DNA from 2 places in the Streptomyces sp. NPDC046985 genome. Region 1 is predicted to be linked to the other one. Evidence: predicted binding sites of a transcription regulator. Region 1 holds the regulator's gene; the other holds the start of a gene.

Region 1 (5,328 bases):
GTGGTCAACGGCTGTTGGCCAACGTGCGTGGGCCTGTGCTCGTGGGCAACGGCCGTCGGCCAACCCGCGTGGGCCTCCACTTGGGGGCAAACGGCCGTTGGGCAACAGGCGTGGGCCACGCCCGCGAGTCAGCGCTCGTTGGTCAACGCGCGTGGGCTGGCGAGTGCGGGTCAACGCTTGTGGGCCAACATCTGTGGACCCAGGCTATTGGCTAGCGCGGGCGGGCCTACGCCTGTGGGCTCAACGGCCGTTGGTCAACGCGCGTGGATCATGGGTCGGCGCCTGCCGGTCAACGGCCGGTGGCCAACATCTGTGGGTCGACGCCTGCCGGTCAACAGCCGTTGGCCAGCGCGCATGGGCCTATGCCCATGGGCAAACGGCCGTCGGCCAACTCGCGTAGGCCTCCACGTGGGGGCAAACGGTTATTGGCCAACCCGTGTGGGCCAAGCCCGCGAGTCAACGCTCGTTGGCCAATGGGGGTGGGCCCCCAGGGGTAGGTCAACCGGAGTGGGCCAACAGCCGTAGGCCAGCGAACGTTGGCCCGCCCCACGCCCCCGCCGCCCTACGCCCCCGCCTCCCTGCACCCCCGCCGCCCTACACCCCCGCCTCCGTCACGAAGTCGATCAACTGCTCCACCCGCCCCAGCAACTCCGGCTCCAGGTCTTTGTAAGACCGCACCCGCGAGAGAATGTGCTGCCACGCCGCGCCGGTGTTCTCGGGCCAGCCCAGCGAGCGGCAGACGCCCTTCTTCCAGTCCTGGCCGTGCGGGATCCTGGGCCACGCCGCGATGCCGACCGAGGACGGTTTCACGGCCTCCCAGACGTCGATGTACGGGTGGCCGACGACCAGGGCGTGCTCGCCGGTCACCGACTCGGCGATGCGCCACTCCTTGGCGCCCGGGACGAGGTGGTCCACCAGGACGCCGAGGCGGGCGTCCGGGCCGGGCGCGAACTCCGCGACGACCGCGGGCAGGTCGTCCACGCCCTCCAGGTACTCCACCACCACGCCCTCGATGCGCAAATCGTCGCCCCACACCCGTTCGACCAGCTCGGCGTCGTGCCGGCCCTCCACGTAGATGCGCCCGGCGCGGGCCACGCGGGCGCGTGCGCCGGGCACGGCGACCGAGCCGGACGCCGTGCGGGCGGGGCGCGCGGGACCGGCGGCGGCCCTCACCAGCGTCACCGTCCGCCCCTCCAGCAGGAAGCCGCCAGGCTGGAGCGGGAACACCCGGTGCTTGCCGAAGCGGTCCTCCAGGGTCACCGTGCCCGCCTCGCAGCGGATCACGGCCCCGCAGAAGCCCGTTCCGGGCTCCTCCAGCACCAGGCCGGGCTCGGCCGGGACCTCCGGCACCGCCTTCGGCTTCTTCCAGGAAGGGGTCAGGTCCGCGTTGTACTGCCGCATTCGAGTGACGATAGGAGAAGTCCGCCGCCGATCAGGGAGACACGCCGAAACGGGTCGCCAGGGCGTCGCGCTGGGCCCGCACGAAGCCCACGTCGACCACCGCTCCGTGGCCGGGGACGTACAGCGCGTCCTCGCCGCCCAGCGCCAGCAGCCGGTCCAGGGCGGCGGGCCACCGGGACGGCACGGCGTCGGGTCCCGCCTGCGGCTCGCCGGACTCCTCGACCAGGTCGCCGCAGAACACCACCGGCCGCTCGCCGGGCGCCGACGCAGGCGCCAGCACCGCCAGATCGTGCCCGGTGTGCCCGGGGCCCACGTCCGCCAGCACCGCTTCCTGGCCGCCGCCCAGGGAGAGGGCCAGCCGGTCGGAGACTTCCCGGTCGGGCCGCACCAGGGCCGCCGCCGCCTCGTCCGCCGCCCGGGGCGCGAGACCGTGCGCCACGGCGTCGTCCCGCAGCTCGGCCCGCGCGCCCGCACCCCCGCCACCCGCGCCGCCGAGCAAGCCGCCCGCGCCGCCGAGCAAGCCGCTCGCACCGCCGCGCACGCCACCCGCACCACCGGACGCCCCGCCCACACCGTCACCCACCCCACCGGGCGCTCCGCCGCCGAGCACCGCCCCCGCCCCCGCGGCCGCGAAGACCTCCGCCCCGGGAAACGCCGCCGCCCCGAAGACGTGGTCGAAATGCGGATGCGTCAGCGCGAGAAGGGTCACACGGCCGCCCGCCAGTCGCTCCGCCCCGGCGCGCAGCCACGCGCCCTCCGCCAGGCTCGACCCGGCGTCCACGAGCAGCGCCGACCCCGCCCCCACGACCAGCCCGACCGTGCAGTCCCACACCGGCAGCCGCACCCTGTGCACCCCGTCGGCCAGCCGCTCCCAAACCGGCGCCGCCCGGCCCGCTTCCCGCGTCACCTTCATACCGGGACGTTAGGCCCTGCCGTCAAGCCACTGCCTACGGCCCCGCGACGCCCCGCACCCGTACGGGCCTCCCACCGCACCGATCCGTGAGCCGAGCACGCCTAGGAAGAGACCGGACTCTGAGCCAAGTACGGCCTGGTACGAAACCCAGGGTCCGGCGCGGCGAGAGCACACACCCTGACGCCGCGGCGCCGCCCTCCCGGCGCCCGACAGGAGAGCGGACGACGAGGCTCAGCCTCCCCGGCACCAGGCTCAGCCTCCCCGGCCCCGGGCCCAGCCTCCCCGGCCCCGGGCCCAGCCTCCCCGGCCCCGGGCCCAGCCTCCCCGGCCCCGGGCCCAGCCTCCCCGGCCCCGGGCCCAGCCTCCCCTCCAAGGGGCCCAACCCCCCCCAACCCCCGCCCAACCTCCCCGCCACCTCCCCGCCAAGGGCTCCACCCCCCACCCCCCGCCCAACCTCCCCCGCCCCGGCCTTGCCGCCAGTGCACCCGACGACCGTACACTGGCCGGGGAATGCTGGCACTCGTATGCGCCGAGTGCCAGGCGAGCGCGTCGAGTGCCGGGCGGCGCCGTGGAAAGCGACTGGAGGTGTGCGCGGGTGCTCAGCGAGCGACGGCTTCAGGTGTTGCGCGCCATCGTCCAGGACTACGTGGGGACCGAGGAGCCGGTCGGCTCCAAGGCCCTGACCGAGCGGCACAGCCTCGGCGTCTCCCCGGCCACGGTCCGCAACGACATGGCCGTCCTGGAGGACGAGGGCTACATCGCCCAGCCGCACACCAGCGCCGGCCGCATCCCCACCGACCGGGGCTACCGCCTGTTCGTGGACAAGCTCGCCGGGGTCAAGCCGATGACCGGCCCGGAGCGGCGCGCGATCCAGCACTTCCTGGACGGCGCCGTCGACCTCGACGACGTGGTGGCCCGCACGGTGCGGCTGCTGGCGCAGCTCACCCGGCAGGTCGCCGTGGTGCAGTACCCGTCGCTGACCCGTTCCACGGTGCGGCACGTGGAACTGCTGTCGCTGGCGCCCGCGCGCCTGATGCTCGTGCTGATCACGGACACCGGGCGGGTCGAGCAGCGGATGATCGACTGCACGGTCCCCTTCGGGGAGACCTCGCTCGCCGACCTGCGGGCGCGGCTGAACAGCCGGATCGCCGGCCGCCGTTTCGCGGACGTGCCGCAGTTGGTGGAGGACCTGCCCGACGGCTTCGACCTGGAGGACCGGAGTACGGTCTCCACGGTGCTGTCCACGCTCATGGAGACCCTGGTCGAGGAGAACGAGGAGCGGCTGATGATCGGCGGCACCGCCAATCTCACCCGCTTCGCACATGACTTCCCTCTCACCATCCGGCCGGTGCTGGAGGCGCTGGAGGAGCAGGTCGTGATGCTCAAGCTGCTCGGTGAGGCGCAGGATCCGGGCATGACCGTGCGCATCGGTCACGAGAACGCCTACGAAGGACTCAACTCCACGTCCATCGTGTCGGTGGGCTACGGTTCGGGCGGCGAGGCAGTCGCCAAGCTCGGCGTGGTCGGACCGACCCGCATGGACTACCCGGGAACGATGGGAGCGGTACGCGCAGTGGCACGGTACGTCGGACAGATCCTGGCGGAGTCGTAAGTGGCCACGGACTACTACGCCGTTCTCGGCGTGCGCCGCGACGCGTCGCAGGATGAGATCAAGAAGGCGTTCCGTCGGCTCGCGCGCGAGCTGCACCCGGACGTCAACCCCGATCCGAAGACCCAGGAGCGGTTCAAGGAGATCAACGCCGCCTACGAGGTGCTGTCGGACCCGCAGAAGAAGCAGGTCTACGACCTCGGCGGCGATCCGCTCTCGCAGGCCGGCGGGGGCGGCGCGGGCGGCTTCGGGGCGGGCGGCTTCGGCAACTTCTCCGACATCATGGACGCGTTCTTCGGCACGGCGTCGCAGCGCGGGCCGCGCTCGCGCACCCGCCGGGGCCAGGACGCGATGATCCGGCTGGAGGTGGAGCTGGACGAGGCGGCCTTCGGCACGACCAAGGACATCCAGGTCGACACCGCCGTCGTCTGCAACACCTGCAACGGCGAGGGCGCGGCGCCGGGCACCTCCGCGCAGACCTGCGACATGTGCCGTGGCCGCGGCGAGGTCTCGCAGGTGACCCGGTCCTTCCTGGGCCAGGTCATGACGTCCCGCCCCTGCCCCCAGTGCCAGGGCTTCGGCACGGTCGTGCCGAACCCGTGCCCGGAGTGCGCGGGCGACGGCCGCATCCGCGCCCGCCGCACCCTGACGGTGAAGATCCCGGCCGGTGTGGACAACGGCACGCGGATCCAGCTCGCGGGCGAGGGCGAGGTCGGCCCCGGCGGCGGCCCGGCCGGCGACCTGTACGTCGAGATCCACGAGCTGCCGCACTCGACCTTCCAGCGGCGCGGCGACGACCTGCACTGCACGGTCACCCTCCCGATGACCGCGGCGTCCCTGGGCACCAAGGTGCCGCTGAAGACCCTGGACGGCCTGGAGGACGTCGACATCCGGCCGGGCACCCAGTCCGGCCAGTCGATCCCGCTGCACGCCCGGGGCGTCACGCATCTGCGCGGCGGCGGCCGGGGCGACCTCATCGTGCACGTCGAGGTGCAGACCCCGTCCAAGCTCGACCCCGAGCAGGAGCGCCTGCTGCGCGAGCTGGCCAAGCTGCGCGGCGAGGAGCGCCCCCAGGGCCAGTTCCAGCCGGGGCAGCAGGGCCTGTTCTCCCGGCTGAAGGACGCCTTCAACGGCCGGTGACCGTCCACGGGGCCGCGGCGCACGCGAAAGCGTGCCCGGCGCACGCGCACGCGTGCCCGCCGCGGCCCCCGGCCTGATCGACGGGCTGCCCGGTTTCGGGTCCCTGCCCGGAACATGGCACCATGCGGTCATGTCCTCCGCGCTGACCGATCTCTTCACGCACCCGATCGTGCAGGCCCCCATGGCGGGCGGTCCCGCCGGGCCGCGCCTGGCCGCCGCGGTGTCGGAGGCCGGCGGGCTCGGGTTCCTCGCCGCGGGCTACAAG
Region 2 (5,328 bases), on a different contig from region 1:
ATGAGCGTGACCGTTCGCATCCCGACCATCCTGCGCACCTACACCGGCGGTCGGGCCGAGGTGAGCGCCGAGGGCGCGACCCTCGCCGAGGTCATCTCCGACCTGGAGAGCAACCACACGGGCATCGCCGGACGCGTCCTGGACGACCAGGGCAAGCTGCGCCGCTTCGTCAACGTCTACGTCAACGACGACGACGTCCGCTTCGAGGGCGGCCTGGAGGCGGCCACCCCGGACGGCGCGGGCGTGTCGATCATTCCGGCGGTCGCCGGCGGCTGAGCATTACCCTGGGTAACTTCTGATACCCGCCGTTCTTCGGACGGCCCTCTCCGCGAGAGAAGCGGAGGGGGCCGTTCTGTGTGATTGAGCGCGGTACAGTTGGGGAACGCGACCCCGGTCAACGGATCGGAATACTCCGGTTTTCTGCCGCCCGCCGATGAGAAGTAGCCAAAGTAGGCGGGTATTTCGCGGCATTTGCCGTTTCTGAGCGGCCCGACTTGCCCTGCATCGAGATGAATTCTCGGTACATTCCGGACCTCGCCCGTCCAGAATTCTCGTCCAACTGACCTGTTGCAGACGGCAGTTGGACAGATACATTCAGCCGCGGTCGACGCGTTCCGGCGCACGCCCCCGTCCACGGGGGGTGAGGTCTGACCCGGGTCCGCGAAGTGCGGATCTGTGCAAGGGCCAGTAATAGGGGAGTTAGGCATGGCTCAGGGCACCGTCAAGTGGTTCAACGCGGAGAAGGGGTACGGCTTCATCGCGGTCGACGGTGGTGCGGACGTCTTCGTCCACTACAGCGCGATCCAGATGGACGGCTACCGCTCGCTGGAAGAGGGGCAACGGGTCGAGTTCGAGATCTCGCAGGGCCAGAAGGGCCCGCAGGCCGACATGGTCCGTGTCACTGCCTGAATCGCGCGACCACCGCAAGCGTTCTACGGCCGAAGGGCCCGCACCTCCCCGGGAGGCGCGGGCCCTTCGGCGTGTCCGGGCGCGGACGTCCCCGTAAGGCGCGGGCCCTTCGGCGCGGCCCGCCGCCGGACCCTCGAAGGCGCTTGCACTCGAAGGGGCCGAGTGCTAATCATTGCGTTAGCACTCTGAAGGTGAGAGTGACAACGAGGACCGGGTCGGTGAGGCCCGCAGGCCGGGTGGGGCAAGGAACCACGAGGCCGGCGAGCCGTCCGTCGCGGGCGCGGGCGCGGTCCGAAGGAATCACCCCCAGTCCTGGAGGGACCACTTCACATGGCCAAGATCATCGCGTTCGACGAGGAGGCGCGGCGCGGCCTCGAGCGCGGCATGAACCAGCTCGCGGACGCCGTCAAGGTGACCCTCGGCCCCAAGGGCCGCAACGTCGTCCTCGAGAAGAAGTGGGGCGCCCCCACGATCACCAACGACGGTGTCTCCATCGCCAAGGAGATCGAGCTCGAGGACCCGTACGAGAAGATCGGCGCCGAGCTGGTCAAGGAAGTCGCCAAGAAGACGGACGACGTCGCCGGCGACGGTACGACCACCGCGACCGTGCTCGCCCAGGCCCTGGTCAAGGAGGGCCTGCGCAACGTAGCCGCCGGCGCCAACCCGATGGCCCTCAAGCGCGGCATCGAGCGCGCCGTCGAGGCCGTCTCCGCCGCCCTGCTCGACCAGGCGAAGGAGGTCGAGACCAAGGAGCAGATCGCCTCCACGGCCTCCATCTCCGCCGCCGACACCCAGATCGGCGAGCTGATCGCCGAGGCGATGGACAAGGTCGGCAAGGAAGGCGTCATCACCGTCGAGGAGTCGCAGACCTTCGGTCTCGAGCTTGAGCTCACCGAGGGCATGCGCTTCGACAAGGGTTACATCTCCGCCTACTTCGCGACCGACATGGAGCGCATGGAGGCGGTGCTCGAGGACCCGTACATCCTCATCGCCAACTCCAAGGTCTCCTCGGTCAAGGACCTGCTCCCGCTCCTGGAGAAGGTCATGCAGTCGGGCAAGCCGCTGCTGATCATCGCCGAGGACGTCGAGGGCGAGGCCCTGTCGACCCTGGTCGTCAACAAGATCCGCGGCACCTTCAAGTCCGTCGCCGTCAAGGCCCCGGGCTTCGGCGACCGCCGCAAGGCCATGCTCGGCGACATCGCCATTCTCACCGGCGGCGAGGTCATCTCCGAGGAGGTCGGTCTCAAGCTGGAGAACGCCACCCTCGACCTGCTGGGCAAGGCCCGCAAGGTGGTCATCACCAAGGACGAGACCACCATCGTCGACGGCGCCGGCTCCTCGGAGCAGGTGGGCGGCCGGGTGAACCAGATCCGCGCCGAGATCGAGAACAGCGACTCCGACTACGACCGCGAGAAGCTCCAGGAGCGTCTGGCCAAGCTCGCCGGCGGTGTCGCGGTGATCAAGGCCGGCGCCGCCACCGAGGTGGAGCTGAAGGAGCGCAAGCACCGCATCGAGGACGCCGTGCGCAACGCCAAGGCGGCCGTCGAGGAGGGCATCGTCGCCGGCGGCGGCGTGGCCCTGCTCCAGGCCGGCCAGGTCTTCGAGAAGCTGGAGCTGGAAGGCGACGAGGCGACCGGCGCCAACGCCGTGAAGCTCGCGCTGGAGGCCCCGCTCAAGCAGATCGCCGTCAACGGCGGCCTCGAGGGCGGCGTCGTGGTCGAGAAGGTGCGCGGCCTGCCCGTCGGCAACGGCCTGAACGCCGCGACCGGCGAGTACGTCGACATGATTGCCGAAGGCATCATCGACCCGGCGAAGGTGACCCGTTCCGCGCTGCAGAACGCCGCCTCCATCGCCGCGCTGTTCCTCACCACCGAGGCCGTCATCGCCGACAAGCCGGAGAAGGCCGCCGCGCCGGCCGGCGGCGGCATGCCGGGCGGTGACATGGACTTCTGATCGACCGGTTTCCGGTTGATCGACCGTCCTTCGACCCGAGGGCGGCGCCCCCTGCCAGACAGGGGGCGCCGCCCTCGGGCGCGTTTGTGCGGGGGAATTCGCGGCGGGGGCGGGGCAGCCTGGCGGCGCATTGTGAGCGAGGTGGGGCAGCTCGGCCGTGCCATGCCAGAGGGGCGGGGGTGGCTCGGCGGGGGAATGCGGAGAGGTCGGGGTCGCTCGGCGGGGGAATGCCGGAGAGGTCGAGGCAGCTCGGCGGGGGAATGCCAGAGAGCGTGGGGCAGCTCGGCGGCGCCTTGCCAGAGTGGCGGGGGCGGCTCGGCGGGGGAATGCCGGAGAGCGCGGGGCAGCTCGGCGGGGGAATGCCGGGGCGGCGGAATGTCGCGGTGGGCGGGGTGGTCCGGCGAGGGAATGCCGCCGCGGTCAGGGGGGTCCGGCGGGGGAATGCCGGGGCGGTCGGTGTGGTTGACGCCCGGTGCGGGCGCTTCATGCGCGTGCACATACCTGCCGGTATCCAGAACCGTCCGCCGATTCCCGTCTTCCCTCTGCGAGGAGTTCCCGAATGACCGTCACCGCCTCCGAGACCGGAGCCGGGTCCGCCTCCCGCGCGGCCCGGCTCCTGTCCCGCCCGGTCGCCCTCAACGGCCTGACCGTCCCCAACCGGATCGCGATGGCCCCGATGACCCGGATGTTCTCCCCGGGCGGCGTCCCGGGCGAGGACGTGCAGTCGTACTACGCCCGCCGGGCCGCCGCGGGCGTCGGCCTGATCGTCACCGAGGGCACCTACGTCGGGCACGCCTCGGCCGGTGACAGCACCCGGGTGCCGCGGTTCCACGGCGAGGAGCAGCTCGCCGGCTGGGCGAAGGTGGCAGAGGCCGTGCACGCGGCGGGCGGCACGATCATGCCGCAGCTCTGGCACATCGGCATGGTCCGCCAGGCGGGCCGGGGCCCGTTCCCGGACGCGCCGCCGGTCGGCCCCTCCGGCCTGCGCGTGACCGGCGTCGAGGGCGAGGGCCAGGCGATGACCCAGACCGACGTGGACGACGTGATCGGCGCCTTCGCCGAGGCCGCCGCGGCGGCGGAGCGCATCGGCTTCGACGGCGTGGAGCTGCACGGCGCCCACGGCTACCTCCTGGACCAGTTCCTCTGGGCGGGCACCAACCGCCGTACCGACGTCTACGGCGGCGACGCGGTGGCCCGGACGCAGTTCGCCGCGGAGATCGTGGCGGCGGTCCGCGAGGCCGTCTCGCCCGAGTTCCCGGTCGTCTTCCGCTACTCGCAGTGGAAGCAGGAGGCGTACGACGCCCGTCTGGCCGAGACCCCGCAGGAGCTGGAGGCGCTGCTGGCCCCGCTCGCGGCGGCCGGAGTGGACGTCTTCCACGCCTCCACCCGCCGCTACTGGTCCCCGGAGTTCGAGGACTCCGACCTCAACCTCGCGGGATGGACGAAGAAGCTGACGGGCAAGCAGGTCATCACCGTCGGCTCGGTCGGCCTGGACGGCGACTTCCTCAAGTCGTTCCAGGGAGAGGGCGCCCCGGTCGGCAGCCTCGACAACCTGCTGGACCGCCTGGAGCGCGACGAGTTCGACATGGTCGCCGTGGGCCGCGCGCTGCTTCAGGACCCCGACTGGGCCGCGAAGGTCCTGGGCGACCGCACCGACGAGCTGGCGCCCTACGACGCGGAGGCGCTGAAGACCCTGAGCTGATCCGATTGGGCGTCTTGCGGAGAGACGCACCGTGGAGCAGCCCCGGCGCCCACAGCGGCAGGTCGGCCGCCCCTGATCGGGGGCGGCCGACCTGCCGTTCTCGTGTGGCGGGCGGTCCGCCGTCCGCCCGGGGAGGGGCACGCCCTCGCGACCCCGCCCCGAGGCGGCGGGGCGCGGCATGGCGCGCCGGGCGGGAGAGAGACAGGACCGGGGCGTGCCGGGCTGCTCGGACGGCCTCGGGTCCGGGCCGGACTGGCTTGGTGCGTGCCGGGCTGCTCGGACGGCCTCGGGCCGGGCCGGACTGGCTTGGGGCGTGCCGGGCCCGGGATCGTGCCGGGCTGGCCGAGGGGGACGGTGGTTCTCCCGCCGTCCGGGGGCTACATGTTGCCCATGGGCTCGATGTCCACGCGGACCGGGGTGCCCCAGACGCGCACCACCTCGTAGTCGGTGAACTCGTGCACGAGCCGGTAGGCCATCGCGGCGTGCGGGCCGCGCCGCTGGGCGGCGAGGAACAGCTCCGCCTCGCGCCGGTCCCGGCGCGGGGTGCCGCAGAGCTGCCACTCCCGTCCGGTCCACTGCTCCGGCAGCCACCGCTGCTGCGGCTGCGGCCGGTCCTCGCGCACGCCGTAGCGGGACGCGGCGGGGAAGGCGGCCGAGGCGCCGCCGGGGCGGCCGTAGGGGGAGGACCCGTTCAGCTCGGAACGGCGGGCCGCGCGCCGCCGCGTCTCGCACAGCAGGCAGCGGTCGGGCGCGCTGTCGTCGAC

What was found. Region 1 encodes HrcA, which represses chaperone genes, less so after heat shock. Its sites were predicted from a motif close to TTNGCACTCNGNNNNNCNGAGTGCNAA; they were not measured.
Region 2: the regulator HrcA is predicted to act here: its motif matches at 1,052-1,078, upstream of groL (chaperonin GroEL).

What each region holds. Positions count from the first base shown of each region.
Region 1 covers NZ_JBEYWK010000013.1:169,055-174,382, reverse strand. Annotated here, with positions in the region: gene ABZ861_RS18800 (DUF3097 domain-containing protein) at 595-1,401, opposite strand; gene ABZ861_RS18795 (MBL fold metallo-hydrolase) at 1,433-2,314, opposite strand; gene hrcA (heat-inducible transcriptional repressor HrcA) at 2,910-3,926, shown strand; gene dnaJ (molecular chaperone DnaJ) at 3,927-5,063, shown strand; gene ABZ861_RS18780 (nitronate monooxygenase) at 5,194-5,328, shown strand, end outside.
Region 2 covers NZ_JBEYWK010000006.1:316,042-321,369, reverse strand. Annotated here, with positions in the region: gene ABZ861_RS10665 (MoaD/ThiS family protein) at 1-276, shown strand; gene thrC (threonine synthase) at 1-4, shown strand, start outside; gene ABZ861_RS10660 (cold-shock protein) at 706-909, shown strand; gene groL (chaperonin GroEL) at 1,240-2,862, shown strand; gene ABZ861_RS10650 (NADH:flavin oxidoreductase) at 3,422-4,564, shown strand; gene ABZ861_RS10645 (hypothetical protein) at 4,942-5,328, opposite strand, start outside.